DNA from 3 places in the Rhizobium sp. NLR8a genome. Region 2 is predicted to be linked to each of the others. Evidence: predicted binding sites of a transcription regulator. Region 2 holds the regulator's gene; each other region holds the start of a gene.
What was found. The regulator LexA, encoded in region 2, represses DNA repair genes until DNA is damaged. The targets are predictions, from matches to a motif close to TGTTCNNNNTGTGTTCNG.
Positions count from the first base shown of each region.

Region 1: the regulator LexA is predicted to act here: its motif matches at 1,187-1,204, upstream of HJC04_RS09060 (DNA recombination protein RmuC).
Region 3: the regulator LexA is predicted to act here: its motif matches at 5,526-5,543, upstream of HJC04_RS07790 (ribonuclease T2 family protein).

Region 1 covers NZ_JABDWI010000004.1:161,676-172,039, reverse strand. Annotated here, with positions in the region: gene HJC04_RS09065 (globin-coupled sensor protein) at 1-1,040, opposite strand, end outside; gene HJC04_RS09060 (DNA recombination protein RmuC) at 1,237-2,460, shown strand; gene HJC04_RS09055 (ribokinase) at 2,540-3,439, shown strand; gene HJC04_RS09050 (methyl-accepting chemotaxis protein) at 3,680-6,034, shown strand; gene ptsN (PTS IIA-like nitrogen regulatory protein PtsN) at 6,107-6,571, opposite strand; gene hpf (ribosome hibernation-promoting factor, HPF/YfiA family) at 6,645-7,220, opposite strand; partial or broken gene HJC04_RS09035 (DMT family transporter) at 7,512-8,418, opposite strand; gene rpoN (RNA polymerase factor sigma-54) at 8,506-10,065, opposite strand; gene lptB (LPS export ABC transporter ATP-binding protein) at 10,207-10,364, opposite strand, start outside.
Region 2 covers NZ_JABDWI010000007.1:202,976-213,339, reverse strand. Annotated here, with positions in the region: gene eno (phosphopyruvate hydratase) at 1-993, opposite strand, end outside; gene kdsA (3-deoxy-8-phosphooctulonate synthase) at 1,135-1,980, opposite strand; gene HJC04_RS15340 (VOC family protein) at 1,977-2,873, opposite strand; gene lexA (transcriptional repressor LexA) at 3,069-3,788, shown strand; gene HJC04_RS15330 (ComEC/Rec2 family competence protein) at 3,769-6,201, opposite strand; gene gltA (citrate synthase) at 6,491-7,780, shown strand; gene lpxB (lipid-A-disaccharide synthase) at 7,808-8,977, opposite strand; gene HJC04_RS15315 (LpxI family protein) at 8,974-9,855, opposite strand; gene lpxA (acyl-ACP--UDP-N-acetylglucosamine O-acyltransferase) at 9,859-10,364, opposite strand, start outside.
Region 3 covers NZ_JABDWI010000003.1:415,775-426,138, reverse strand. Annotated here, with positions in the region: gene HJC04_RS07820 (TIGR01244 family sulfur transferase) at 1-46, shown strand, start outside; gene HJC04_RS07815 (RidA family protein) at 120-464, shown strand; gene HJC04_RS07810 (thiamine pyrophosphate-binding protein) at 505-2,163, opposite strand; gene HJC04_RS07805 (CaiB/BaiF CoA-transferase family protein) at 2,177-3,379, opposite strand; gene HJC04_RS07800 (DMT family transporter) at 3,397-4,353, opposite strand; gene HJC04_RS07795 (alpha/beta fold hydrolase) at 4,371-5,300, opposite strand; gene HJC04_RS07790 (ribonuclease T2 family protein) at 5,558-6,298, shown strand; gene ettA (energy-dependent translational throttle protein EttA) at 6,396-8,045, shown strand; gene HJC04_RS07780 (metalloregulator ArsR/SmtB family transcription factor) at 8,209-9,234, shown strand; gene metF (methylenetetrahydrofolate reductase [NAD(P)H]) at 9,236-10,138, shown strand.

The sequences.
Region 1 (10,364 bases), on a different contig from region 2:
AGCGCCAGAAGATTGGTCTGGAAGGCGATTTCGTCGATGACGCCGATGATCTTGGAAATCTCCGTCGAGGATTTCTCGATGCCGGCCATCGCCGAAACGGCGCTGGTGACGAGCTCACCCGAATTCTTCGCCTTCTGCTGCGTCTCGCGTACGGCGTCCGAAGCCTTCTCGGCATTGGCGGCCGTCTGGCCGACGCTGACGGAAAGCTGCTGCAGGGCGGCCGAGCTCTCCTCGACGCCCGCCGCCTGCTGGGCAGTGCGCAACGCCAGGTCGTTGGTCGCATTGGAAATGACGTCGGCGCCGTTCATGATATGGCCGGACGTGTCCCGCACCGATGCAAAGGACTGGCGAAGCGCCTTGACGGCACGATTGTAATCCTCGGCCATTTGCCGGAAATCACCTGGCAGGTCGGACGGCAGGGTAGCCTCGAGATCGCCGTTCGACAGCGCCTCCAGGCCGCGGCGCAGCTGCTCGAGCGCAAGCGCCTGGTCGGATTGGGCTTGGGCGCGCTGCTCTTCAAGAGCCTGGCGTTTGGCTTCAAGCGTCTCGAGATAGACCGAGATGGAATAATCCATGTCGAGCATGCCCGCCTTGATGACCGCCGACAGCTTCTCGGCGAGCAGTTTGCCCTGCTGGCGCGCGAAGACCGACGGCCACTGCTTCTCCATGATGCCCTTGACGAGTTCGGACATGACAAGGGCGTAGCCGCCGACATACCAGCGCGGCTCCAGCCCGATGCGGGCATGCGTTCGGCCGACCGCGGTCACGCCGTCCACATAGCTCTCGTCGAAGGCGCCGCCGGCAAGCTTGCTCCAATGATCCTGCTGGTGCTTCTTGGCGTGGGCGACATGGTTCTTATCGGCGAAAAAAGCCGATACGGCGGGGGTCCTGGCGATCTTGGCATAAAACTTATCGAGGGCAGCGCCGATCAGCTCTGATATGACGGGGCTGATATCCCGCATCGACCGGCGCGCCGCCTCGTCCAGTTCGATGAAATCGAGACGCTGTCTGAGGGCACTGTCGGTCTGCTGGGATGTCATGGAAATCTCTGTACTTGGCGCAACGGCGCGGGAGGGAATTCATTGGCACAGATTTTGGCCAATATGGTTGAGCAATGATTAAACTGGCAGCGATTTTCCGCGTCGGCGAGGAAAGCGACAGAGAGGATATTGGGAATTGCCGATTTTGTTCACGTTTTGATCTATATATTGCCCCATCTTCTGTTATGGTTGCGGCATGACCGTTCATCCCGAATCGCTCGCCCTCTCCGTCGCCTCGCTCAGTCCGGCCATGCTGGCGCTTGCCGGCGGCGTTCTCATCGCCTTTGTGCTTCTGGTGATCATCCTTCTCTTGCGCGGCATCAGCCTCCGCCGCGAGCAGGCGGAGGAGGCGAGCCTGCGGGCTGGCGAAAGCGAGGCGCGCATGGCCGAGCTTTTGAAGATCCAGGCGGAGATGCAGGGCCGCATCACGGCCATGGCCGAGGTTTTCGGCGCGCGTCAGAGCGAGCTCAATCAGGCAATCAGCCAACGTCTCGACGGCATGTCGCAGCGCGTCAGCTCGACGATCACCGAGCAGACGAAATCGACGCATGAGAATCTGCAGCGGCTGCAGGAGCGGCTGGCGGTCATCGATGCGGCGCAGAACAATATCCAGACGCTCGCCAAGGACGTCGTCGGACTGCAGGCGATTCTCTCGAACAAGCAGACGCGCGGCGCCTTTGGCCAGTCGCGGATGGAGACGATCGTCGCCGACGGCCTGCCGATGGGCGCCTATGCCTTCCAGCAGACGCTCTCCAACGGCTCGCGGCCGGACTGCACGATCCGCATGCCGAACGGCGCGCCGCCGCTTGTCATCGATGCGAAGTTCCCGCTCGAAGCCTGGAACGCCATCCGTGACGCCGGCAGCCCCGAGGCCGCCAAGATCGCCGGCCAGCAGTTCCGCCGCGATATGGAGATCCATATCCGGGATATTTCGGAGAAATATCTGATTCAGGGGGAAACCCAGGAGACGGCCTTTCTCTTCGTGCCGTCGGAATCGATCTTCGCGGAGATCCACGAGAACTTCGAGCCGCTGGTGCAGAAGGCACACCGAGCGCGCATCGTCATCGTCTCGCCATCACTTCTGATGCTGTCGATCCAGGTCATCCAGGCGGTGCTGAAAGACCAGCGCATGCAGGCGCAGGCGCATCTGATCCAGGGCGAGGTGGCACTGCTGATGGACGATCTCGGCCGCCTCGACGAGCGGGTGCGCAAGCTGCAGGGCCACTTCGCCATGGCGCAGAAAGATATCGACATGGTGGTCACGTCAGCCGACAAGCTCACCAGGCGCGGCGCCAAGATCGAGGCGCTGGAATTCGAGGCAGGCGGTGACGCCAAGCCCGCCCGCGATGGCGAGGCTCCGGCCAAATCGGTGGAAAGCCGTACCGGCCTTCTCAAGCTTCGGGTGGTTGACGAGGAGTGACCGCTTCGGGCAGTGTCTCGCCCCATGGAATAGCAGGGGCATGATGTCATTCGCATGCTCTAAAAGACGGGACAGCCTGATGATCACAGTTTTCGGATCCATCAACATGGATCTCATCGCCACGACCGAGCGACTGCCGAAGCCCGGCGAGACGGTGGCCGGCAACGGTTTTGCCACGGCTGCCGGCGGCAAGGGCGCCAACCAGGCGCTGGCAGCCCGCCGCGCCGGCCGCTATGTGCACATGGTCGGCGCCGTCGGCAAGGATGCTTTTGCCGCCGATGCACTTGCCCTGCTCGATGCGGCGGGAACCGATCTCTCCCTCGTGAAGCATGTCGACGGCCCCACGGGCACGGCGCTGATCCTGGTCGGCGCCGACGGCGAGAACATGATCGCCGTGGTTCCGGGCGCCAACGGCCTGGTCACGCCAGCTGATGCGGAAATCGCGGTCGGCCGCATGAACGAAGGCGACATGCTGATGTTGCAGCTCGAGGTGCCTGTCGCGGCCGTCGAACGCGCGCTCTCGGCCGCGCGCGCCAAGGGCATCACCAGCATCCTCAACCTCGCCCCCTTGATCCCCGATGCACCGCGCCTCGGTCGCCTGGCCGATATCGTCATTGCCAATGAGACCGAGTTCGAGCGGCTTGCCGGACAGGACGGCATGGACGCACAAGCGCGCGAGGCAGCGCTTGTCCGCCTGCATCAGGAAACCGGCCAGACCCTGATCGTGACGCTCGGCGGCGATGGCGTCATCGCCATCCGGGATGGGGTCATTTCACGGGCGCAAGGGCTGGCGATCGATCCTGTCGATACGGTCGGGGCAGGCGACACCTTCTGCGGCTATCTCGCCGCCAGTCTCGACGAGGGCCTCGACTTTCGGACGGCGCTGCACCGGGCGGCAGTCGCCGGTTCACTCGCATGTCTCAAATCAGGAGCGCAACCGTCGATTCCTGTGAGTGAGGAAGTCGCAGACAGAATATAGGCTAGCCTGCCTGCGAAACTCGCCAGATCTCCTTCAATTTTAAGGGAGATTTCTGCGGCTTTCATCATACAAACCGCTAAAGTTTCACTCAAATTTAAGAGGTCTCCGGCGATCTTCCCAGTGATCGCCGGGTCTTCGCGCTTGCGGATCCGCGGCTGATGCGGCTGCTCCATGACGGAGCCATGCCTTCGCTCCTGCGCCGGAGAATGCACGTTCGGCGTATCCTTGCCCGAGGACCCCATGTTCATTTTTCGCATGAAATCGCTTGCGGCGAAGCTCATCGTCATCACCGGCGTCGCTATCGCGCTTGTTCTCATCGTTTCGAATCTCTTCCTCATCGGCCAGACCCGGGACCGCGTCCAGACGCTGACGATGGACCAAGCCAATCTCGAGGCGAAAGCGATCGCCAACGAAATCGCCGCCAATGTCGGCGAACTCGCCAGTGCCGCACGCAGCATGACAGGCGTGATCGGTCGAGCCCACGAAGGCAAGTCGCTCGACCGCAGGGGCATGATCAACGTGCTGAAAGCTAATCTCGAACAGAACGCCTTTGCCTTCGGCAGCTGGTTCTGCGAGCAGCTCGGCGCGCTCGACGGCAAGACCACCGAGATCGCCAACAATAATGACGAAGGCACGAACAAGAACGGCGCCTTCACGCCCTATTGGTCGAAGACCAAGGACGGTGGAATCCAGTACTCCACCTTCGACAATGATTATACCGCCGAATGGTGGAAGCTTGCTGCCGACAGTGGCAAGGGCGCGATCACGACCCCCTACCTCGCCCAGGGAACAGATGTGCCGACGCTGCTGACGTCCATTGCCTATCCCGTCATATCGGGCGGCAAGATGATCGGTGTCGGCGGTGTCGACATCTCGCTGAAGTCGCTGACCGACAAGCTGCAGGCGCTGCATCCCTTCGGCTCGGGCCGGGTGACGCTGCTGTCCCAGGCCGGCAACTGGATCGTCGCACCGATCCCCGACCTGATGACGAAGCAATATGACGGCGAAGGCGCCGACGTCGTCAAGGCGGCGCTGTCGAACAAGCAGCCCGGCCTCGTCCGCAACCTCACCTATGACGGCTTCGATCCCTTCGACCGCGTCGTCTATCCGTTCGAGGTCCCCGGCGTCAATGCCACCTGGCTCGTGCTTGTCGACGTCCCGCACGCCGCGATCAACGCGCCGGTACAAGACCAGACTTACATGATGATCGCCACCGGCCTGATCGTGCTCGGCGCGGTGATGCTCGCGCTCTATTTCGCCGTCCGCTCACTCGTGCAGCGGCCGCTCGGCAGCCTTGTCGCCAGCGTCAAAACCCTCAGCGACGGCGAATATGCCGTGCCGGTCACGGGGCAGGATCGTACCGACGAAGTCGGTTCGGTCGCCAAGGCGCTCGAAGGCTTCCGCTTCAAGCTCGCCGACTCCAGGCGACTCGAAGACGAAGCCGCCAGAGAGCGGGGGGCCGCGGAGGCCGAGCGCGGCCGTTCTGAATCGGAACGCCAGGAATCGCTATCGCTGCAGCGCCAGATCGTCTCGATCGTCGGCGCCGGTCTTTCGGAGCTGTCGCGGGGCAATCTCGGTCACCGCATCACCGACGAATTTCCCGGCGAATACGGCAAGCTGAAACAGGATTTCAATGCCGCGCTAGCAAGCCTCGAAGAGACCATCGTTACAATGAACCTCAGTGTCGTCAATATCGGCGCCGGCACCGGGGAGATCAGCAACAGCGCTTCCGACCTCGCCAAACGCACCGAGCAACAGGCGGCAAGCCTGGAAGAGACGGCGGCAGCGCTGAATGAGCTCACCGCCCAGGTCGATTCGAGTGCCGAGAATGCACGCACGGCTGCCGACAACGTCAACCTCGCCTGCCAGGATGCCGAAAAATCCGGCGAAGTGGTGCAGAAAGCCATCGCCTCCATGCAAGGGATCGAGCAGTCTTCGACGGAGGTTTCGCGGATCATCGGCGTCATCGACGAAATCGCCTTCCAGACCAACCTGCTGGCACTGAACGCCGGCGTCGAAGCGGCGCGCGCCGGCGAAGCCGGCAAGGGTTTTGCTGTCGTCGCCCAGGAAGTGCGTGAACTCGCGCAGCGTTCGGCCAATGCCGCCAAGGAGATCAAGACGCTGATCAACACCTCGGCCGTCCAGGTCAAGGAAGGCGTCGATCTCGTCGGGCGCGCCGGCGGTGCGCTGCACAAAATCGCCGAGCAAGTGATGGGGATCAACAGCCTGATCCGGGAGATTTCGGCGTCGGCCAGCGAACAGGCGGTCGGGCTGAAGGAAATCAACCAGGCCATGAACCAGATGGATCAGGTAACGCAGCAGAATGCGGCGATGGTGGAGGAAGCGACTGCCGCCAGCGTGGCGCTCAACGACGAAGCGCAGACACTGAAGGCGCTCGCTACGCGCTTCAGCGTCTCCGGCTCCGCCAATGCGACTGCACTCGCCTCCGTGGCAAGGCAGATGCGTGCGCCGGCTGCAGCCCCCTCGCATTTCGCGGCCGCTCCCGCCGTTCGCCACGCCCCGGCGACCCGCCGCACCACACCTCAATCGCATGGCTCGGCTGCCCTGGCTGGGGATAACTGGGAAGAGTTCTGACCGTTCAGCCCTCCATAAACAAAAAGGCGCCTGCGAAATCAGGCGCCTTTTTCGTTTGGGTATCTATGCAGCTCAGGCAGCGTTCGACGTCTGCTCCTCGTTGAGGAAGGCATAGATCGCCGAGGCGGAATCGGTGGCGCGCAGCTTTGCAACCAGGTCTTGATCGCGCAGGACGCGGGCGATGCGCGACAGGGCTTTGAGATGATCGGCGCCGGCGCCCTCCGGCGCAAGCAGCAGGAAGACGAGGTCGACGGGCTGGTCGTCCAGCGCTTCGAAATCAACAGGCTGCTCCAGCCGGGCGAAGATGCCAACGATGGAATGAATGTTCACCAGCTTGCCGTGGGGAATGGCGATACCGTTGCCGACGCCGGTCGAACCCAGGCGTTCGCGCTGCAGGATGACGTCGAAGATCTCCCGTTCGGAGAGCCCGGTGATCCTCGCGGCTCTTGCCGCCAATTCCTGAAGCAACTGTTTCTTGGAATTTACTCTGAGGGCGGGAATGATCGCATCCTGATGGAGCAAATCTGCCAATGCCATTTCTTTTTCCTTCTGTCGCCGGGATCAGTTGATGCGAGGAGCGGCGGCGATACCGCCGCTCACCGCCCTGATCTCAGGCTTTGATATTGGCCGAATCGATCCAGCCAATATTTCCGTCGTGCCGACGATAAACGATGTTCAGATGTTCCTTGCCGGGACTGCGGAACAGGAGAAGCGGCTCATCGGTCATGTCGAGCGCCATCACGGCGGTGGCGACGGACATGGTCTTCAACTGCTTCGTGCTTTCAGCGACGATCGCCGGGGCGAAATCGTCGGGGATTTCATCCTCGTGATCAGGAACGGAGTCCATGACCGTGTAGGAGACTTCTGCAAAGCCATTCAGGTGGTTTCCGGCATGGTGGTCCTTCAGCTTGCGCTTGTAGCGACGCAGGCGTTTCTCGATGCGCTCGGAAGCGGCGTCGAAAGCAAGCTGCGGATCCGTGGCTTCGCCGGCGGCATGAAGCACCACCCCGCTGTCGAGATGAAGCTTGCAGTCTGCCGAGAAACGAGAACTCGCCTTTTCGACGGTCACCTGACCGGAATACCCCCCATCGAAGTATTTCGTGATGGCCGTAGCAATTTGGTCCTCGATCTTTTGACGGAAGGATTCACCAATTTCCATATGTTTCCCGGATACACGCACACTCATGGAGTTTCCCTTCTTATGGTCGTTTGCGGGTATCAGTTTACGCCAAGCCTCGGGTTCATCCAAGCACTTCGCGCAATCTCAAGCAAGATCGGCGTAGGCCTGTGGGCCCTCGGTTCCCTTGGGATGATGGGGATAACTTCAAAACGCCGTTCACGGCGCCGATTGCGGCGGGCTTCTAGCCACAGGTTACCGGAAAGTCAATAGGACGTCGAATCAGGCCCGGGCGCGCTCGCAGAAGGTGTGGCAAATCTCTTGCGGAAGGAGCCTTCCAGCGACTTTCCTTTCATGATCTCACGCGCTTCGCGCCTGCGTTGTGCGCGGCATCGTCATGGCGATGACACCGAGAATGACGCAGGTGAGCCCGATCAAGGCCGTCGGGCTTAGACTTTCGCCGAGGAAGATGGTGCCGATCGCGACACCGATCGGCACGCGGAGATAGGCTTGCGATGTGGTTCCGACCGAACCCAGCGTCTGAACGAGACGGAAATAGATCGTAAAGGCAAGCGCCGTCGAGAAGGCGGAAAGGGCAAGCAGCGCCAGCACCGATTGCGGCCGAGGGATCGAGCCCCCACGGCCGGTCGACGAGCAGGCTCACAGGCATCAGAATGACCGCGCCCGAGATCAGCGAGCCGGCCGCCGGCACGGCAGGATCAAGGCCTCTGAAGTTCTTGCTGAAAATCGCGGCCCCGGCATAACAGATGGTCGCCAGGATGATCGCGATTTGCGCCATCAGGCTTTCGCCAAGACCGCCGAGCGCTTCGACGCCGATGACAAGGCAGATGCCGGCAAGCCCGGAGACGACGCCGAAGAGCTTTCGCGCCGTCGCCTGCTCATGGCGGGTTATCGACACGGTCAGCAGGAAGGTGAAGATCGGCGTCGCCGAATTCAAGATCACCGCCAGTCCGGCATCGACGGACTGCTCCGCCCAGGCGATCAGCGTGAAAGGAATGACGCTGTTCAGGCAGGCCTGGACGACGAACAGGCGCCATGTCGCGCCATCGCGCGGCAGGCGGACATGCCGATGGCAAAGCACGGCCAGCAGAATGGCGCCGGCAATCAGTGTGCGCACGGCGATCAAGGTCACCGGCGGGATCGTTTCGACCCCGATCTTGATGAAGGTGTAGGAAGAACCCCAGAGGGTCGCCAGCACCAAAAGCAGGACAAGTTCTCTGGCAAGCTTCGGCTTTTGCGGCGTCATAGACACGTCGATATTCGTTCAAGACACGGGAGAAATAGGCCAATTGCGAAGTGGATGCTTCGATCAAGATCGAAGCGTCCTGCTGCGTCAGAAGCCCGCGACCTTGGCGAGCGCCCGTTTCTCGCGGCGGCGCTGGACCGAGGAAGCGATGTTCATCGCTTCCCGGTATTTCGCGACCGTGCGGCGGGCGAGATCGACGCCCCCCTTCTTCAGCATGTCGACGATGTCATCATCGGAGAGCACCGCGTCCGGGCTCTCCTGCATGATCAGCGCGCGGATCTTGTGACGCACTGCCTCGGCCGAATGGCTGTCGCCGCCCTCGACGGCGCCGATCGACACGGTGAAGAAATATTTGAGCTCGAAGAGGCCGCGCGGCGTCAGCATATATTTGTTCGAGGTGACGCGGCTGACGGTGGATTCATGCATCTTGATCGCCTCGGCCACCGTCTTCAGGTTCAGCGGCCGCAGGTGGTCGACACCGTGCAGCAGGAAGGCGTCCTGCTGGCGGACGATCTCGCTTGCCACCTTCATGATGGTCTTTGCCCGCTGGTCGAGGCTGCGGGTCAGCCAGTTGGCGCTCTGCAGGCACTCGGAAAGGAAGGCATGATCCTCACCGTTCCGGGTCACGCGGGAAAAATAGGACTGATTAACAAGCACGCGCGGCAGCGTATCCGGATTGAGCTCGACCAGCCAGCCACCCTCCGCGGAGGGCCTGACAACGACATCCGGCATGATCGCTTCGGAAACACCCGTCTCGAATCCGCTGCCGGGCTTCGGATTGAGCTGGCGGATCTCGCCGAGCATGTCGAGAAGATCTTCCTCGTCAACGCCACAGAGCCGCTTCAGCGTGACGAAGTCACGCCGCGCCAGGAGTTCGAGGTTTTCGACCAGCGCCTGCATGGCAGGGTCGTAACGGTCCTTCTGCCGGAGCTGGATCGCCAGGCATTCGGCGAGGCTGCGGGCGAAAACACCCGGCGGATCGAGTGTCTGGAGTGCGGCGAGCACGTGTTCGACCTGCGTGAGACCCGTGCCGAGCCGCTCGCCGGTCTCGACGAGATCGAGCTGGATGTAACCGGCATCGTCAAGCTGATCGATAAAATTCTGGGCGATCAGCCGATCGCTCATATCGGGCAGGACGAAGGGGATCTGCTGGGCGAGATGATCGCGCAGCGACACCTGACCGGCGACAAAATCATCGAGATCGTAATCGGCGCCGTCGGCGCTGCCCGGCATGGACTTCCACTGACCGACGAGTTCCGGTGCATCGAGGCGCTGCGGACCACCGTCATCGGGAAAAACATTGGTGTAATTGGCGTCGAGCTCGTCGTTCAGCCGGCTGCTGCTTTCGCTGCCGCCATTATCGTACCAGTCGCTCGACAGCGCCTCGGCGCGATTGTCGGCGCTGTCGTCCGAGCCGGCATCCTCCGGCGTGTGACCGAATTGCTCGTCCTCGCCTGCCGCCCGTTCGTCGCCCGCCTCGCCGTCATTCGACGGAAATTCGAGCAGCGGGTTCTTCTCCACTTCCTGAGCGATGAACTGGTTGAGCTCAAAATGGGTCATCTGCAGCAACTGGATGGATTGCATCAGTTGCGGCGTCATGACCAGGGACTGGCTCTGGCGCAGAAATAGATTGGCGGACAGTGCCATGACGGACGCGAAACTCCCTCGACTCCAGGAAACCGCGCCCGATCCACGCTTCAGGCCACGGAAATCCGAGTTGGCCCAAAAATTGCTTTTTTATCTCATTTGGTCAAGCGGAACTACGCGGGAAGGTGAATCAGCGCGGGGTCAGAGGCTGAACTTGTCGCCGAGATAGAGTCGGCGCACTTCCGGATTGTTGACGATGTCGTTCGCCCGGCCGTGGGTCAGCACCTCGCCGGCATGGATGATATAGGCGCGGTCGATGAGGCCAAGCGTCTCACGCACATTGTGGTCGGTAATGAGAA
Region 2 (10,364 bases):
GTTGGCGACGCCCATGCGGATGCCGTCGCGAAGGCGGGCGGAGTTGGTGACGAAGAGATCGTCGCCGACGAGCTGGGTCTTCTTGCCGATCAGATCGGTCAGCGCCTTCCAGCCGTCCCAGTCGTCCTCGGCCATGCCGTCCTCGATCGAGATGATCGGGTATTTGCCGGCGAGCTCGGCGAGATATTCGGCCATGGCGCCCGATTCGAGCGTACGGCCTTCCCCTTCGAGAACATACTTGCCGTCCTTGAAGAATTCCGTCGAGGCGCAGTCGAGGCCGAGGCACATGTCGTCGCCCGGCTTGTAGCCGGCTTTCTCGATCGACTTCATGATGAAATCCAGGGCTTCGGGCGCGCTCTTCAGGCCGGGGGCGAAGCCGCCTTCGTCACCGACATTGGTGTTGTGGCCCTGCGCGGCAAGCTCCTTTCGAAGCGTATGGAAGACTTCCGACCCCATACGCACGGCGTCGGCGATCGAATCGGCGCCGACCGGCAGGATCATGAATTCCTGGAAGTCGATCGGATTGTCGGCATGGGCGCCGCCGTTGATGATGTTCATCATCGGCACCGGCAGGAGGCTGGCGGAAGCGCCGCCGACGTAGCGGTAAAGCGGCAGGCCGGATGCCTGGGCGGCAGCCTTGGCGACGGCGAGCGAGACGCCGAGGATGGCGTTGGCGCCGAGGCGCGACTTGTTCGGCGTGCCGTCGAGCTCGATCATGATGTTGTCGATCTGAATCTGGTTTTCGGCGTCGATGCCGCCGATCGCGTCGAAGATCTCGGTGTTGGCGGCCTCGACCGCCTTTTCGACGCCCTTGCCGAGATAGCGCTTGCCGCCGTCGCGCAGCTCGACCGCCTCATGCGCGCCCGTCGAGGCGCCCGAGGGAACGGCCGCGCGGCCCATGCTGCCGTCTTCGAGATAGACGTCGACTTCGACGGTGGGGTTGCCACGGCTATCGAGGATCTCGCGGGCGATGATATCGGTGATTGCAGTCATGGGTTCTTCCTGCTCGGTGGGTGATAAGTCGTTCGAAGCCTGTCATAATCGAAGGCGTGCAAATTACAATGCCGCAATTTCCGGCCTCCGAACCAGCATTCCGTCGTGGCCTAAACCACGAACATGTCAGCTTGTTGAACGTCAGGACTTGGCGATCGCATCGAAGGCAAGCAGCTTCTCGAGCAGTCGCGGCATGTCCTTGAGATAAACCATATTCGGGCCATCGGACGGCGCGTTGTCGGGGTCCTGATGGGTTTCGAGGAAGACGCCGGCAATTCCCGTCGCCACTGCCGCGCGCGCCAGCGTTTCCACGAACTCGCGCTGGCCGCCGGAGGAATCGCCCTGCCCGCCCGGCTGAGCGACGGAATGCGTCGCGTCGAAGATGACGGGAGCGCCCATCGCCGCCATAATCGGCAGCGAGCGCATGTCGGAGACCAGCGTATTGTAGCCGAAGGAAGCGCCACGCTCGCACAAGAGCACATTCGGATTGCCGCTGGCGTTGAGCTTCTTCAGGACGTTCTTCATGTCCCAGGGGGCGAGGAACTGGCCCTTCTTGACATTGACGGCACGGCCGGTCCTTGCGGCGGCGATCAGTAGGTCGGTCTGACGGCAGAGGAAGGCCGGGATCTGCAGGACATCGACCACCTTGGCCACCTCGGCGCATTGCTCGGCCGTATGGACGTCGGTTATGACCGGAAAGCCGAATTCCTTCTTGAGGTCGGCAAAGACCTCCATGCCCTTTTCCAGGCCGATGCCGCGCTCGGCCGAGAGCGAGGTGCGGTTGGCCTTGTCGAAGGAGCTTTTGTAGACAAGACCCATGCCAAGCTTTGCGCAAAGCTCCTTCAGCGTGCCGGCGACCATGAAGGCGTGGTCCCGGTTCTCCATCTGACAGGGGCCGGCAATCAGCGACAGGCGGGCGGTATTGGAAAAGGTGACCTGACCTTCGCCTTCGCCGATCCTGACTTCGGAATTCGTGTCGGTGCTCATCGTGTTTCCTCGAAGGCGAAGAGCGCACCCTGCCCGGGCGTAGACTTCACCAGAATGCGATTGTTCTTGCGCGTGAATGTGATCCCGTTAGCACCCAAATGCGCTTCTGTCACGGCAAGATCGGCGACGGTGAAGAGGATTACCCGGCCGCGCAGACCACGATCGGCGGATGAGACGGCAAGCTCGAAATAGGCCTCCAGCCCTTCGGGCGTCATCAGGCTGATCTTCGCATTTGATGCCGCGATATTCACGCCGAAACCGGTTTTCTCCGCCGCCGCCTGCCCTATCGCAAGCCCGACGAAGGCGGCGAATGCCGCCGGGTCCGGCGCACAAAGCGCGATCTCGGCAATGCCGATCACGCCATTGGCATGCGTCTCCAGCGCGGCGCGATCTGTCGGGAAGGAATTGATGCGCTGGCAGGTAAAGAGAAAGAAATCGGGTGCGCGCAGATCAGCTGCAAAGGCCAGCTTGAAGCTGCCGACGGTCTCCGAACCATCCGGCATCCGCATCGGCCGGCTGAATTGCAACATCTCGCCGGCGCTCGCGCCGTTGCTGACGAAGCGCTTATGATCGAGGCCGGCATCCTCGCTGAGGAAGGCCAGCGCAGACAATCCCTCCTCGCCGCAGCGGAAGCGGAAGGCGCGATTGCGGGCGATGAAGACATTGCCGTGGCGGGCCGCTGCCTCGCTCTCCTCGACGCTCGCCACGCCAAGCGGCTCCAGATAGGTCTTGTCGGCGAAAAAGACGCAGGCATTCTCCGTTCCGAAGGGATGGCGCCCATCGGCGGCGACGGTGAAACCGAGCTTGCCGAGCCTCTCACGCGCCAGATCGATATTGACCACCGGCAGCACGACGTGATCCAGCGGATGCGACTTGGCGGAATGCGCGTTCATGATATCCTCCTGAAAGGGGCAAAGATGTGCGACAGCCCCTCCCCGAATGCAAGCGATGTGCGCCAATCCCGTCGAATGAAATTAAAAATCTCGACGAGTTGGCCCGAAGTTTTACGGAAATTTAGCTACTTGCGGAACACATATGGAACATATAGTGTCTGTTCTGGATTTGTTTCAATCAGGGGTCTGACGTCGATGCTCACGCGCAAACAACAGGAGCTTCTCCTTTTCATTCATGAGCGCATGAAGGAATCCGGCGTCCCTCCCTCCTTCGACGAAATGAAGGATGCCCTGGATCTCGCCTCGAAATCCGGCATTCACCGCCTGATCACGGCGCTCGAGGAGCGCGGCTTCATTCGCCGCCTACCGAATCGCGCCCGGGCGCTTGAAGTGATCAAGCTTCCGGAGGCCTATAACCCCAGCCTGCAACAGCGCCGCGGTTTTTCGCCGAGCGTCATCGAGGGCAGCCTCGGCAAACCCCAGCCGGTCGCCGCCCCCGCTGCCGCAAAGCCGGTCGCCGACAACGGCAACTCTGTCTCCGTGCCGGTCATGGGAAGAATCGCCGCCGGCGTTCCGATCTCGGCGATCCAGAACAACACGCATGACATCGTCATTCCCGCGGACATGCTTGGCTCCGGTGAGCACTACGCGCTGGAGGTCAAGGGCGATTCGATGATCGACGCCGGCATCTTCGACGGCGACACCGTGATCATCCGCAACGGCAGCACCGCAAGTCCCGGCGACATCGTCGTTGCCCTCGTCGACGACGAGGAAGCAACGCTGAAACGCTTCCGCCGGAAGGGCGCCTCGATCGCGTTGGAAGCCGCCAACCCGGCTTACGAGACCCGGATTTTCGGGCCGGACCGCGTCAAGGTGCAGGGCAAGCTCGTCGGCCTCATTCGCCGTTATCACTGACAGCAGCCGGACCGGATTCGGTAAAACTGTCTTTGCGCCAATCATAGGCGCGATGGCGCATCCATGGCCGCGATAGCGCCTCGAATGCGGTTGCGACCTGCAGGCCGGCATCGGCGAAGCGCAATTCGACGGAACCGGTCCTGCGGAGCGTCTCGCCGGTGAAGAGCGTCCCGCCTGAACGGCAGCTGTTGAAACGCAGGCGGACCGAGGTCACGACGATATCGGCCGTATCGCAGGCCGGGCCGAGATAGGCGGCATTGTCGATGACGGTGACGATATGGCCATTGCCGAGTCGTGATGTGCACCACGCCTTCTTGACGCAGGAAAACCGGTTTGCTTCACCGCCTGCTGCGGCTGCCCGCATCGCTGCGCTCGCTTCGTTCTGCTGATCGCGGGAAAGCCTGACTCGGCGGTCTTCTCCTTCCGGCGGGATAGCCGGACCATCCAGCATCTTCGGTGGAACATGTGTCGGCAGGACCAGCGCTCGCTGCCACTGGTCGAAGATGAAATCCGGCGGGTTTTCACGGTTGGACGCGATTGCCTCAGCCGCAACGACCGCAACCAGACCACCATCCTCCGAAATCACCAGATCCGGCGGGCGGGGAGCCGGCAGCAGCAGTACGGTGAGTGTCGAGACGGCGATGATGGATGTGCCGACATGGCGCAGCCGGGTGCGCAGCAGCGTCAGCAGCAGAAAGCCTGCCACCGCCACTGCGAAATACCAGGCGGGCAAGCGGCCGATGCCGATATCGCCGCCCCAGCCGGACACCGTCTTGGCAACCGCAATCACCAGATCGAGGCCGAATCCGACCACCGTCCAGAGCGGAGCATCCAGCCCGAAGGGCATGAGCAGCATCGCCAGCAGCCCGGCCGGCATGACGATGAAGGAGATGATCGGCATCGTCGCAAGGTTTGCCGGCAGGCCGTAAGCCGTCAGGCGATGAAAATGCTCGATCGAAAACAGGGCGGTGGAAAAACCGCCGATCAGCGAGGTCAGGAAGACGCCGCCGAAGAAACCGGCGACGACAACCACCGGCCTGATGATCGGCAATTTCAGGAAAGCGTTTTCACGGACACGCCTGTCCTTCCACAGCTGATAGCCCGATACCAAAGCCAATGTCGCGGCAAAGGACATCTGAAAGCTCGGTCCCAATACTTCCGAAGGTGAAATGGCGATGATGATGAGCGCAGAGAGAACGACATTGCGCAGGCTGATCGACGGCCGATCGAAGAAGACGGCAATCAGCATGATGGTCATCATGATAAAAGCGCGCTCGGCCGAAACCCCGAAACCGGAGATCAGGTAATAGGCGGTGACGGCCATGAGCGCACCGGCGGCGGCGATCTTCTTTGTCGGATAGGCTTGGGCGACGCCGGGAAAGAGGCAGAGCAGCATGCGGAAGCCGACGAAGAAGATGCCGGCCGACAGCGCCATGTTGAGGCCCGAGATCGCGACGATATGGGCAAGGCCGGACTGGCGCAGCGCCTCCGTCGTCGTCTTCGAGATGGCGCGCCGTTCATCCGTCACCAGAGCAGCGGCAAAAGCGCCGGTATCGCCGGGCAGGATCGATCTTATGCGGTCGCCGATGCTGCTGCGCAGCCGGTAGAGCCATTCGAGCAGAGCGTCCGACGTCGAGCTGGCCGCCTGCGGGCCTGCCTCCAAGTCGAGTTTCTCCGGCGCACCATAGAAGAAACCGTTGGCACCGATGCCGTCGAAATAGGCACCGAAGGAGAAATCGTTGAGCGCGGGAAGTGCGGGGCCCGCCGGCGGTGTCAGCCGTGCCTTGCCGGTGATGATGTCGCCGATTTCGAAAGGCGCATCGGCGCCCCGGACGATCGCGGTGATGCGTCTCGGCGGCCGTTTCAGCTCCGGAGCCTCGGTGCCTGTGACGGCAAGAATGTAGCGCCAGCGCCCGCGGCCGTCCCCTTCCCGCCGTTCGACACGGCCGGTCACCGTCGTCGTCACGGATGAATCGAGGATCACCGTCGAAGCCCGCCAGCTCTCAAACTGAGCCGAGAGCATGCCGCCGGCGAAAAGTGCCAGCGCCATCAAACTTGCGCGCAAGGCCGGCCGGCTGGGACCGGTGAGGAAAACCGCGGCCGCCGACACCAGCAAGCAGAGCAGCGATGGAACGAGGGGCAAATCCGATGCCGCAAGAAACCAGAAGGCCGAGCCGGCTCCGAGGAAGACCGGCGAGAACAGCAGCATTCGGCCATAATCGGCCTCTTCGCCCAGCATGTAGGCTCCGGCAGGCAGCGATTGCCGGGCGGCGGCCAGCAGCCGATGACGCAACGGGGTCTGCGACTGCGTCCTTACCGATTGAGTCACCACCGCAGGCGCAGGAAAATTCGGCGGATCGGCAAGGCCGGCGCCCACTTGCGGCCGCAATTCGGCTGTCGTCTGTTCCTGCATGCGCCGCCCAAAATGCCCCGCGAAGTCGCCAGAATGCAACCTTCACGCAAATCCGGCAAGAATAATCGGTTGAAATACGAAGGAAAACCCAAAGGAGCAAAAGGCAAGTCGAATCATCGGCTTCCGTTATGCGTGCGGCTCATCGCTGCGGTGCCTAAAAGGTGATGCCGCAATGCACAAAATGCCATCACGGTAACTTGGCATTAGCGTCACGATCATATAGCTATCGGAAAGGACGCTTAACCCCTATGGCGCTTTTGTGGCGCCACCGACATTTCGGAGGATCAGCATGACGGATCAAAGCGCTACAATAAAAATCGGTGACAAATCAGTCGACCTCGCCGTTAAAAGCGGCACGATCGGCCCGAGCGTCATCGACATCGGTGCCCTCTACAAAAACACCGCTTCCTTCACTTACGATCCGGGCTTCACCTCGACCGCATCCTGTGAATCCAAAATCACCTATATCGACGGTGACGAAGGTGTGCTGCTGCACCGCGGCTATCCAATCGAGCAGCTTGCCGAGCACGGCGACTTCCTCGAGGTCTGCTACCTCCTGCTCTACGGCGAACTGCCGACGGCCGCGCAGAAGAAGGACTTCGACTATCGCGTCACGCACCACACGATGGTGCATGAGCAGATGAGCCGCTTCTTCACCGGCTTCCGCCGTGATGCGCATCCGATGGCTGTGATGTGCGGCTGTGTCGGCGCCCTGTCGGCCTTCTATCACGACTCCACAGACATCACCGATCCGCACCAGCGCATGGTCGCCAGCCTGCGCATGATCGCCAAGATGCCGACGCTTGCCGCTATGGCCTACAAGTATCATATCGGCCAGCCCTTCGTTTACCCGAAGAACGACCTCGACTATGCGTCGAACTTCCTGCGCATGTGCTTTGCCGTCCCCTGCGAGGAATATGTGGTCAATCCGGTGCTTGCCCGCGCCATGGACCGCATCTTCATCCTGCATGCCGATCACGAGCAGAACGCTTCGACCTCGACCGTCCGTCTCGCCGGTTCGTCGGGCGCCAATCCGTTCGCCTGCATCGCTGCCGGCATCGCTTGCCTCTGGGGCCCCGCCCATGGCGGCGCCAACGAAGCGGCTCTCAACATGCTGACAGAAATCGGCACCGTTGACCGCATTCCGGAATATGTCGCCCGCGCCAAGGACAAGAACGATCCGTTCCGGCTGATGGGCTTCGGCCACCGCGTCTATAAGAACTATGATCCGCGCGCCAAGATCATGCAGAAGACGACGCATGAAGTGCTTGGCGAACTTGGCATCAAGGACGATCCGTTGCTGGAAGTTGCGATGGAGCTGGAGCGCATTGCGCTCACCGACGAATATTTCATCGAGAAGAAGCTCTATCCCAATATCGACTTCTATTCCGGCATCACGCTGAAGGCGCTGGGCTTCCCCACCACCATGTTCACCGTGCTCTTCGCGCTTGCCCGCACCGTCGGCTGGATCGCCCAGTGGAACGAGATGATCGAGGATCCGGAACAGCGCATCGGCCGTCCGCGCCAGCTCTATGTCGGCGAACCGAAGCGCGACTACATCCCGGTTTCGAAGCGCTGATCGCTTCAGAGCTCAAAAGAAACCCGGTCAGGAATGGCCGGGTTTTTTCTTGTTCAAAACGTCGAGAAGGATTTCGGCGGCCTGTTCGCCGGGCGGCTTTTCCGTCTGCATGCGCTGCCAGATGAGCTCGTAGCCTTCCTTCATCGCCTTAAGCTGATAGGTGTCGGCCGACAGCCTTTCCATCCAGCGCGCAAGGCTTGCACCGCGAACGACATCGTTCAGATATTCCGGCACGACCGGGTAATCGGCGATCAGGTTCGGCAGCGCACCGGTCCAGGTCTTGATGCCCGATGTCAGCATGCGCATGATCCAGTCGACCTTGTAGGCGGAGACGACGGGAACGTCGGCAAGGGCGAGTTCGAGAATAACGGTTCCGGACGCCGCCATGGCCGCATCGGCCTCGGCAAAGGCCTTCCATTTTGCTTGCGCGCCGACGACGATTTCCGGCTTTACCGCCCACGCCGCCGTGATTTCGTGGACAAGCGCTTGCCTGTGCGTCACCGTCGGCAGAATGAAGCGTGTCGGCCCATTGCGGGCGACGAGTTCATTCGCGGCGATCTCGAAGTAAGGCAGAAGCTTCTGGATCTCGGAGGAGCGCGAGCCAGGAAGAAGCAGGATCGGACCGTTACCTGGCTGCCTTCCCAGGCGCAGGCGACGTGTCTCCAGCAGCGCTGGGTCGGCGACCAGACGATGCCCGACGTAGGTCGTCGCCGGCCCATTGAGGCGCTGCATGGCTGCCGGTTCAAAGGGCAGGACGGCAAGCACGTGATCGACATAGGCGAGCATGCGCGTGGCGCGATATTCCTTCCAGGCCCAGACGCTCGGACAGACGTAATTGACGACCGGCAGATCGGGCAACGCGGTGCGCACGCGCTTGGCGACGCGATGGGTGAAATCGGGACTGTCGATGATGACAAGGATATCCGGCTTTGCGGCGACGATCTCAGCCGTGGTTTGACGGATCAGGCCAAACAGCCTTGGCAGCCGGCTCAGCACCTGGGTGATGCCCATGATCGACAGCTCGGAAAAATCGAACAGGGATTTCAACCCCTCCGCCTGCAGCCCCTCGCCGCCAACGCCGACAAGTTCCACCGGCCCGCTGTAAATCCGCTTCAGCGCCGCGATGAGATCGGCGCCAAGCAGATCGCCCGACACTTCCCCGGCAATGACGGCGATCTTCAGCGGCGCTCCGTTCATTCGAGCCCCCATGCCGGCAGACCACGATCGATGCCGCAGACGAACAACCCAGCCTCGTCGGCGGCGCTGATGACCGCGGTCCGATCAAGCACCAGCGAGCGACCGGCCTCGATTGCGATGCCGGCAAGGCCGGCTTTCGCAGCGTTCAGGATTGTGGCAACGCCGATCGCCGGCAGGTCAGCGCGAATGTCCTGTTGCGGCTTGCAGAGCTTGACGAGCACGCCGCGGCGGCGCGGCGAAATCCGTCCGGCGGTCCTGAGGCCGGCAACACGGTCCAGCATCTCATCTGTGCCCTCAAGTCCTTCCAGCGCGACAACGCGCCCGCCGATGCTGACTGCACCCTGCCCGACATCCAGCCGGCCAAGCGTCTCGGCGGCATCGGCGGCTCGGCTGATATCTCGCCGGTCTTCCTCGCCGGGGGCGGCGGCACCAAGCGGGCCAACGGAAGCGAGCAGGTCGGGGGCGATCTCGTGGGCGCCGACGACCCGCCGCCCGTTCCCCTCGATCAACCGGATCACCATCTGCAGAACCGTATCGTCGCCGCCTGAGAGCAATGTGCGAATGGCGGCCGGGACCTTCATCAGAATGCGCAACGTCGGGCGCACCTCGCGCCATTCCGGCCGGCGGCGCACACTTCCCGACATCACCACACGTCCGACGCCATATCGGTTGAAGAGGCCCTCAAGGGCGGCGAAATCGCCGATGCCGATAACGGCGTGATCATAGCCTTCCCAACGTGGATCACTTTCGTCCTTCAGCGCGACGATAACGGGATTTTCGCCAGCCGCGCGCGCGGCTTCGGCGACATAGCAAGGCAGAAGGCCACCGCCGGCGATGATCGCCAACCGGCCCGCAGCGGTGTCGCCTGTTAAAGCCACGGACTAGCCCTTCTGCCCCCGGGTCGGCGAGGACAGTGCGCGGTCGCTGTCGGCTGCAATGAAGTCGAGGATCTGCACCACCTGCTCGCAATCGGCATATTCCTCACGGATCGCGGCGGCGTTTTCGCGCACGGAGCCCGTTCCTTCGAAGATCGCCTTGTAGGCGCGGCGCACCCGGTGGATGACAGCGCGGTCGATGCCGGCCCGCGTCATGCCGACGACGTTGAGGCCGCCCAGCAGACCTGGATTACCGTTCAGCATGCCATAGGGAATGACATCGTAACTCACCGCCGACAGGCCGCCGACGAAGGCGTGGCGGCCGACGCGGGTGAACTGGTGAACAGCCGAGCCGCCGCCCAGGATAACGCGATCCTCGATGACGACATGGCCGGCGAGCATGACGTTGTTCGACATGATCACATGGTTGCCGACCCGGCAGTCGTGCGCGACGTGGGAATTGGCAAGGAAAAGGTTGTTGTCGCCAACGATCGTCTGGCCGCCGAAATCGG
Region 3 (10,364 bases), on a different contig from region 2:
GCGCTCGACGGCGATCTATCAGAAAACTCAGCATATCCGCAATTAACCGCCCTTTCCGGGCTCCTACTTCCGGCGTTGAACCTCAGCGCCGGCACCTTTCATTGATGCAGGAGACGATAATGAGCATTAAGCGTATCGACGTCGGCGCGCGCATGAGCGGCGCCGTCATTCACGGCAACACGGTCTACCTCGCAGGCCAGGTGGGTGAGGGCGAAAGCGTCACCGATCAGTGCAAGTCTGCGCTCGCCGAAGTCGACCGTCTGCTGGCGGCCGCCGGCAGCAACAAGTCGAAGATCCTGCAGACCCTCGTCTATCTTTCCGACATCGCTTATTTCGGCGAGATGAACGCAGCCTGGGAAGCCTGGATCGATCCGGCCAATCCGCCGGCACGCGCCACCAGCGAAGCCAAGCTCGCCGCGCCGAAATACAAGGTCGAGTTCATCGTTACGGCTGCGCTCGACTAAGTTCGCCGCAGTTCCGTCTCTCAAAGCCGGTGGGGCGCCCTTACCGGCTTTTTGTTTGCGCGATTTCCGAAAGCGTTCTGGTCGGTGTGATCGCTTCCGGATCGAGCTTCACCTCGATGATCGCCGGTTTGCCGCTTCTTCGCGCGCGCTCGAAAGCCGGGGCGAATTCCTCCGTGCTTTCCACCGTCTCGCCGTGGCCGCCATAGGCGCGGGCAAGGGCCGCGAAGTCGGGGTTGGTGAGATCGGTGCTGCTGACGCGGCCGGGATATTCGCGCTCCTGATGCATGCGGATCGTGCCGTACATGCCGTTGTTGACGACGATTGCGATGATCGGCAGACCGTAGCGGATGGCGGTGGCGAATTCCTGGCCATGCATCAGGAAACAGCCGTCGCCGGCAAAACAGATGACCTCACGCTCGGGAAAAAGCCGCTTGGCGGCCACCGCGGCGGGCAACCCGTAACCCATCGAGCCGGAGGTGGGCGCGGCCTGGGTGTTGAAGCGGCGGAAACGATGGAAGCGATGCAGCCAGGTGGCATAGTTGCCGGCGCCGTTGGTGAAGATTGCGTCCTGCCTGGTATTCGCCTCCAGCCACTCCATGATCGGTCCCATATGGACAGCGCCAGGACCTATCGCTGGCGGCTTCGACCAGGCGAGATAGGCTTGGTGCATGCGCTCCGTGCGCTCCGCCCAGTGCGGCTCGGTCGGCGCTTTCAGATCGGTAAGTGCAGCGACGAAATCGGCCGGTGCCGCGCAGATCGCTAGATCCGGGCGATAGATACGGCCGAGTTCGGACGCATCGGGATAGACGTGGACCAGCGATTGCTGGGGGTAGGGGATGTCGATCAGCGTGTAGGACGACGAGGGCATTTCCGACATGCGGGCGCCGAGCAGGATCACCAGGTCGCTCTCCTTGATCTCCTTGGCGAGCGCCGGATTGATGCCGATGCCGACATCGCCGGCATAGCAGGGATGAAGGTGATCGAACAGCATCTGCCGGCGGAAGGAGCAGCCGACCGGCAATTGGAAACGCTCGGCGAAGATTGCAAAATCGGCGACGGCATCGGCATCCCAGCGCGTGCCGCCGAGGATCACCACCGGTCGCTCAGCTTTGAGCAGACGCAGATAGAGATCGTCGATCTGGCTGGGGCCGGGATGCGCCTCGACGTTGGCATAACGCCTGGCGAGGGGCGCCTCGACCTCGTCGCGCAGCATGTCTTCCGGCAGCGTCAGCACCACGGGGCCGGGACGGCCGGAGGTTGCGATCGCAAAGGCGCGGGTGACGAATTCGGGAATTCGGGCGGCATCGTCGATTTCACCCACCCATTTGGCGAATTCGGTGAAGGCGCGGCGGAATTCGACCTCCTGGAAGGCCTCGCGCTCACGTGCATCACGCTGCACCTGGCCGATGAAGAGGATCATCGGGATCGAATCCTGCCTTGATATATGCAGGCCGGCGGAGGCGTTGGTGGCGCCGGGGCCGCGGGTCACCATGCAGATGCCGGGTTCGCCGGTGAGCCTGCCCCAGCAATCCGCCATCATCGCCGCCCCGCCTTCCTGCCGGCAGACGAGGACGTCGATATCGCTGTCACGCAAGGCGTCGAGCACGGCGAGGAAACTCTCGCCGGGCACGCAGGAGAGGCGTTTGACACCGTTCGCCTTCAGCGCCTCGACGATCAGTTCCCCGCCCGTTTGTTTCATAATGATACCTTCTTCATGACGATGTCTTCCTCTCAAGCTCGGCGAGTTCCGCCAGAATTTCTTCCCTGTGTTCGCCGAGACGCGGGCTCGGCCTGACGTAGCGCAATGGTGTTTCCGACAGCCCCACCGGCGTCCTGACCCCGGGGATGACGGTGCCGGCGGCATCGGCAAGGTCGATGCGCAGACCGCGAGCCTTCACTTGCGGGTCGGCGAACATTTCCTCGATCGTGTTGATCGCGCCCGATGGAACCGCGTTCTGCTCGCAGGCCTTCAGGAGATCCGCCTTCTGCCATTTCAGCGTCTCGGTGGAGATCAGGCGGCGCACCTCGCCGCGGTTGGCGACGCGGGCCTTGTTGGTGGAGAAACGCTCGTCATCCGCGATCGTCTCCAGGCCGAGGATGGCAGAGAGGCGGCGGAACTGGCCGTCATTGCCGACGGCCAGGATGAGATAACCGTCGGCCGTCGGTACGACCTCATAGGGCGAGATGTTCGGATGGGCGTTGCCGAGGCGGGTCGGTGCGGCGCCGGTGATGAGGTAATTCATGTTCTGATTGGCGAGGACGGCCGATTGCACGTCGAGCAGGGCCATGTCGATCAACTGGCCTTGTCCGGTTTTCAGGGCATGGATCAGGGCGGCCTCGATCGCCGAGACGGCATAGATGCCGGTGAAGATGTCGGCGATCGCCACGCCCGCCTTCATCGGTTGGCCGTCCGGCTCGCCTGTTATCGACATGAAGCCGGACATGCCCTGGACGATGTAATCGTAGCCGGCGAGGCCGGCATAGGGGCCGGTCTGGCCGAAGCCGGTGATCGAGCAATAGACGAGCCTCGGGTTCTGCTTGCGCAGGCTGTCGTAATCGAGCCCGTATTTGACGAGGCCTCCGACCTTGAAATTCTCGATCACTACATCGGCTGTGGCTGTGAGGCGACGAACGAGATCCTGGCCCTCAGAGCTCTTGAGGTCGGCGGTGATTGAGCGCTTGCCGCGATTGGCGGCGTGGTAATAGGCGGCCGAGAGATTTTCGCCGTCGGCACCTTCGACGAAGGGCGGTCCCCATTGGCGGGTGTCGTCGCCACCGTCGGGATTTTCCACCTTGATGACGTCGGCGCCGAGATCGGCAAGCATCTGGCCCGCCCAGGGGCCGGCGAGCACGCGGGCAAGCTCGATCACCCGGATGCCGGCAAGCGGCGGCATGTTCGTCGCGGTCTCGGTCATGTTCCTCCCGTCGGTGTCTACGGCGCCAGCGTCACCTCAGATGTATCGGATACCGGCTTTGAAGCAAAGCGGCGCTCGCGCCAGAGGATGTAGAAGCCCGACGCCATGATGATCGTGATGCCGAGCCATTTGATCGCATCCGGAAAATCGCCGAAAACAAGCCAGGCGAAGATCGTTGCCGAAACGATCTCGAAATATTGCAGCGGCGCCAGCGTCGACGCCGGTGCCGCACGAAAGGCATAGACGCCGAGGATGCCGGCGATCGCGGCCATGGCGCCGACGCCGGCCACGTAGAACCAGGCGCTGCCTGCAGGCATGACGGGATCGAAGAGATCGGAGCCGCTTCCTTCGCCGACAAAAAGCAGGAAAGCGCAGAAGAGCAAGCCCCAGATGCCCATCTGGAACTGCATCGACCAGGGGTCCTCCCGGTGCGAGAGGACGCGGGTCATCAACACGAAGATCGCAATGCAGAGCGCGCTGACGACAGGCAGGAGCGCGATGGAGCCGACCTCCTCGAAACTGGGCTGGATGATCAGCATCGCCCCGAAGAAGCCGACGCCGCAGGCGGTATAGCGCCGCCAGCCGATCGTCTCCTTGAGGATAATGCCGCCGAGGATCGTCACGATGATCGGCTCGATAAAGAAGATCGCGATCGCGTCGGCGACCGCCATATATTTCAGCGTGGTGACGAAGGAGATCATCGAGACGGTGATGACGAAGCCGCGGATGGCGTGGAACAGGCTCTGGCGCCACGAGAAATCGGTAAAGCTGCGTCGCCATAGCACGATCGGCAGCATGCAGAGCGCCTGCACGAGGAAGCGGCCGGCGGTGATCTCGGCGGAGGGGACGGTGACGACGGCAAGCTTGGCGAAGATGTCGATGAGCGGCGAGAACATCACCGAAAGAAACATCAGCGCAAGCCCCGTCGTCACTTCGGAGGCGGACGAAGCGGGCCGGGCGGAGGTGCTGCTCATGATGGGATCTCTCTGGCTCAGGATCTTGCGAGTGCCTCGTCGCACCAGTCCGCGAAGGCGGCGGTCGCCGCTTCGGCGTCGATCTCGTTCAGCGTTTCATGCCGCATATCCTGATATATCCGAGTGCTGATACGAGAGAAGCCTTGCGCTTTCAAATGGTTTGACAGCCAGAGGATGGCTTTTCCACGCCCCGTCGCCGGATCCTCGCCGCCGCCGACCAGATGGATCGGCATGTCGCGCGGCAGCCGGTCGAGATGGAGCTTCTGCGGTGCGCGAAACGTCAGTTCGAAGAGATCGAGCCAGAGCGAGACCGAAGCATCGAAGCCGCAGAGCGGATCGCCGATATATTTGTCGACTTCATCGGCATGGCGGGACAGCCAGTCGAACTCGGTGCGGCGGTCCGGGATCGATTTTCCCCAAGCTCCGAAGGTGAGCTTCGGCAAGAGGCCGCTCGGCACGTCGGAGCCCTTCAGCATCCGCTCGGCAAGCAAGATCGCCTGGGCGGCTCGGCCGGCAAGGCCGACGGCGAAATTCGAATTCCAGACGGCGACAGCGTCGAAGTCGCCCGGAGCGGTGACGGCGACATTGAGCGCCACGAGACCGCCCATCGAATGGCCGAAGAGGATCACCTTCAGGCCGGGATGGCGCGAGGCCGCATGGGCGCGCACGGCATGGACATCGCCGATCACCCGGTCGACGCCATCCCGGCCGGCGAAGCGGCCAATCGGCGCGTCGGGCGCCGTCGTCTCGCCGTGGCCGCGGTGATCATGGGCATAGACGTGGTAGCCGCGCGCCGCCATCGCCGCGGCAAAGCGGCCGTACCGCTTCGAATGCTCCGCCAGGCCGTGCGATATCAACAGGACGCCGCGCGCCGGGTGGGTAGCCTCGGCATGGTGATAGGCCAGAGACGCTTCCCCTATCGCGAGTCTTTGCGTATCAGAAAACATCCGGATCCTCCCCGCCCCAGCAGAGCAGATCGCTACTGCATAATTCCTTAAAGCGGAATCGATTTAAGCGAATATGCTGCAACTATAAGTGCGACACGGTGCTCGCGTAACTCTAAGACAGTGAGGTCCCCGCAATAGTCAGCTGTTTCCGGCGACGCGCAGTCGATAACAAATTTCGGCACGGCTGCGATTCAGGGTTGCTGCCGTTTACTCTTTGTGCTTATCTGTTCCTGCATTGTTCTTCTTTGGGGGTTGAAATGAGCAGCATGCAGTTGCGTACCTTTACGTTCGCCTTGTCGATGATCCTTGCCGGCGCTGCCGTGGCGCAGGAGGCCGATGGCCGTACCCGTTTCATTCTTGCTGCGAGCTGGCAGCCCGCCTTCTGCCAGACGAACCAGAAGAAGCCCGAATGCGCCAGCCAGACCGGCGAGCGCCATGACGCGACGAATTTCTCGCTGCACGGCCTGTGGCCGATGCGGCAGGATTATTGCGGCGTCAGTGAGGACCAGAAGGCTGCCGACAAGGACGGCAAATGGGATACATTGCCCGCGGTTGCGCTTTCGGCCGAGACGCAGGCGTCGCTTGCAAAGGCAATGCCCGGCACCCAATCCGGCCTTGAACGGCACGAATGGATAAAGCATGGCACCTGCACGAAAATGAGCGTTGAGGATTATTTCGGCGTCGGCGTCCATTTAGTGGATGCGCTCAATACATCGGCCGTGCGCGATCTCTTTGCCGCCAATATCGGCAAGGCGGTCAAGGCCGAGGCGATCAAGGCTGCTTTCGACAAGAGCTTCGGGCCGGGTGCGGGCGAGCGCGTCAAGATGAGCTGCCGGCGAGCCGGCAATGTCAGGGTGATCAGCGAGTTGACGATCGGCCTGTCTGCGGATGCGGGAACGGCATCGGCAAAAAGCGCGGGCCTTGCCGATCTGATCCAGGGAGCGGGAAAAACCACGTTCGGCTGTGACGAGGGCGTTGTCGATGCGGCGGGCTTCTGACCGGAATCCGGCGTAAACGGGTTTCGGCGTTGCTCACAGGCGCTGTTTCGCCTACATAGCGGCACGAAACGAAGTTTCCCGCCCGGAGCAGCGCAGCATGGCACGTCAATTCATCTATCATATGTCCGGCCTCAACAAGGCTTATGGCAACAAGAAGATCCTGGAGAACATCCACCTTTCCTTCTACCCGGATGCCAAGATCGGCATCCTCGGACCGAACGGCGCCGGTAAATCCACTGTGCTGCGCATCATCGCCGGCCAGGACAAGGAGTATACCGGCGAAGCCTGGCTCGCCGAGGGTGCCACGGTCGGCTATCTCGAGCAGGAGCCGAAACTCGACCCCACCAAGACGGTTTTCGAGAACGTCATGGAAGGTGTTGCCGCGAAGACGGCGATCGTCGATCGTTACAACGAATTGATGATGAACTACTCGGACGAGACCGCGGAAGAGGGGGCGAAGCTCCAGGACATCATCGACAGCCAGAACCTCTGGGATCTGGAAAGCCAGGTCGAGATGGCGATGGAAGCCCTGCGCTGCCCGCCGCGCGATGCCGATGTCACCAATCTTTCCGGTGGTGAGCGCCGCCGCGTCGCGCTCTGCCGTCTGCTGCTGTCGCAGCCGGATCTGCTGCTGCTCGACGAACCGACCAACCATCTGGATGCCGAAACCATCGCCTGGCTCGAAAAGCACCTGCGCGACTATCCCGGCGCCGTGATGATGATTACCCACGACCGCTACTTCCTGGACAACGTCACCGGCTGGATCCTCGAACTCGATCGCGGCCGCGGCATCCCTTATGAAGGCAACTACTCCGCCTATCTGCAGGCCAAGGCCAAGCGCATGCTGCAGGAAAACCGCGAAGAGGCATCACGCCAGAAGGCGATCAGCCGCGAGCAGGAATGGATTGCTTCCAGCCCGAAGGCTCGCCAGGCCAAGTCGAAGGCGCGTATCAAATCCTACGAGCAGTTGGTGGAGGCGGCCGAGAAGCAGCGTCCCGGCGACGCGCAGATCATCATCCCGGTGAGCGAGCGCCTCGGTCAGGTGGTCATCGAGATGGAGGGCATCACCAAGGGCTTCGACGGCCGCACGCTGGTCAACGACCTGTCGCTGAAGCTGCCGCCGGGGGGCATTGTCGGCATCATCGGTCCGAACGGCGCCGGAAAGACGACGCTGTTCAAGATGATCACCGGCCAGGAAACGCCGGATGGTGGTACGATCCGGATCGGCGAAACCGTGCACCTCAGCTATGTCGACCAGAGCCGCGATGCGCTCGATCCAAACAAGACCGTCTGGGAAGAAATCTCCGGCGGCGCCGAAGTGATCAAGCTCGGCAAGTTCGACATGAACTCCCGTGCTTATTGCGGCGCCTTCAACTTCAAGGGCGGCGATCAGCAGCAGAAGGTCGGCAGTCTCTCGGGCGGCCAGCGTAACCGCGTTCACCTCGCCAAGATGTTGAAATCCGGCGGCAACGTTCTGCTGCTCGACGAGCCGACCAACGACCTTGATACGGAAACGCTTGGCGCCCTTGAGAACGCGCTTGAGAATTTTGCCGGTTGCGCCATCGTCATCAGCCACGATCGCATGTTCCTCGACCGCCTGGCGACGCATATCCTGGCTTTTGAGGGCGAGGGCCATGTCGAATGGTTCGAAGGCAACTTCGAGGATTATGAGGAGGACAAGGTCCGTCGCCTCGGCCCGGATGCGCTCAATCCGGGCAGCCAGGCCCATAAGCGCCTGACACGCTGATCCCTGCTTCATTTCTGCTTCCGAAGCCCCGGTTCGACCGGGGCTTTTTCGTGTCAGACCCCGTCGCAATTTGCGCAGGCAATTTCGCGAACAGTGCGAATTGCCGCTTGCCACCGCTTTTCAAATCACATAAAGATATCTTTATATCTTGATTGGGCCAATGATGAGCGAACCTTTGAAGCTGGGACTGGATGGGCTGGTGGACGTCTTGAAGGCGGCCGGAGAACCCACGCGTCTGCGTCTTCTGGCGCTTCTCGACGGCGGCGACCTGACGGTGACCGATCTTACTGAAATCCTCGGCCAGTCGCAGCCGCGCATCTCCCGCCACCTGAAGCTGCTCGGCGAGGCCGAACTGATCGAACGCTATCAGGAAGGCGCCTGGGCCTATTTTCGCCTCAAGCAGGACGGCAAGGCGGCCATGCTGGTGCGGGCGCTGCTGAAACATGTCTCCGAGAACGACCCGACCATCCTTCGTGACGGCGAGCGTCTTTCGGCTGTCAAGCGCCAGCGGGCCGAGCGGGCGCAAGCCTATTTCAGCCGCAATGCCGCGGAATGGGACGAGCTTCGCCGCCTGCACGCGGCGGATGAGGAGGTCGACGCCGCCGTCATTCGGCTGCTCGGCAACCAGCCGATCGATTCGCTGCTGGATCTCGGCACCGGCACCGGCCGCATCCTCGAACTCCTGTCCGGACTTTACCGCCGTGCTGTCGGTGTCGACGCCAGTCGCGACATGCTGAGCGTGGCGCGCGCCAATCTCGACAAGTCCCGCATCACCAAGGCGACGGTGCGCCACGCCGATATCTTGAACCTTCCGTTCGAGGGGCAGGATTTCGACCTTGTGACGATCCATCAGGTGCTGCATTTCTTCGATCAGCCGGAGATTGCGATCGCGGAAGCGGCGCGCATGCTGCGGCCGGGCGGGCGGCTCGTGGTCATCGACCTCGCGCCGCACACGCTCGAATATCTCAGAGACGAACATGCCCATGTCCGTCTCGGCTTTTCGCACCAGGCGATGTCCGACTGGTTGCGCAAGGCCGGGCTCGACGTCGAGCAGGTCGTCGATCTTCATCCGGGTCAGCAGGGCGGGCAGGGGTTGACGGTCACCGTCTGGCTCGCGCGCGATCCGAGGCGCCTCATGGCTTCGCAAACGAGCGAAGGCGCCGAACCCACATTTGCCGGGAGAGTATGACATGGCTTTGAAAAGCGAAGGACGCGGGCGCAACTTCGGGATCTCCTTCGAATTTTTTCCGCCGAAATCGGAGGAAATGGAAGGGCAGCTCTGGGATACTGTCAGCAAGCTGCAGGATTGGGATCCGGATTTCGTGTCGGTGACCTACGGCGCCGGCGGCACCACCAAGGCGCCGACGCTGTCTGCTGTTACGCGTTTCCTGTCGCAGACGCCGCTTGCCACCGCCTCGCACCTGACCTGCGTTGGTGCGACGAAGGAGGAAACGCATCATATGATCGATACGTTTCGCAAGGTCGGCGTAAAGCATTTCGTGGCTTTGCGCGGTGATGCGCCCGGCGGCGTCGGCGCGCCCTATCAGCCGCATCCCGGCGGTTACGCCAATGCGGCAGAACTGGTGGCAGGCCTCAAGTCGGTCGGTGATTTCGAGATTTCGGTCTCCGCCTATCCGGAAAAGCACCCGGAAAGCCGTGATACGGCCGCCGATATCGACATGCTGAAGCGCAAGGCCGATAACGGCGCCGACCGGGCGCTGACGCAGTTCTTCTTCGACAATGACAATTTCGAGCGCTACCTGGAGCGGGTGCGCGCCGCCGGCATCTCGATCCCGATCGTGCCAGGTATCATGCCGATCCAGAACCTGACGCAGTTGAAGCGTTTCGCCGGCGCCTGTGGCGCGGTCATCCCTGGCTTCCTCGACGAGCGTTTCGCGGGCCTCGACGATAAGCCCGAGGACCGGGCGAAGGTCGCGGCCGAAGTTGCCGCCGAGCAGATCGAGGATCTCGTCCGGCGCGGCATCGGTGATTTCCATCTCTATACGATGAATCGCGCGCCGCTGGTTTCCGCGGTGCTTGACAATCTCGGCTTTGCCCGCCGAACGACAAAGAGCGCGGGAGCCGCCGCCTGATCCTTGCAGACGTTCAAAAGTGAAAAAGCGCATGTCGGGCGGGACATGCGCTTTTTCGTTGGCGGATTGATCAGGGGAGTTTAGGCACTATCAGCATTCCGCCTCCGTCATTCCGGCTCAAATGAAGAGCATGGATAAGACGAAAGCAAACGCTGCACTGACCAACAGAACATTCAAGGATTGCGTGAGTCCCATGTCTGTCTCCTCGCGTTAGCCGTCGGATATT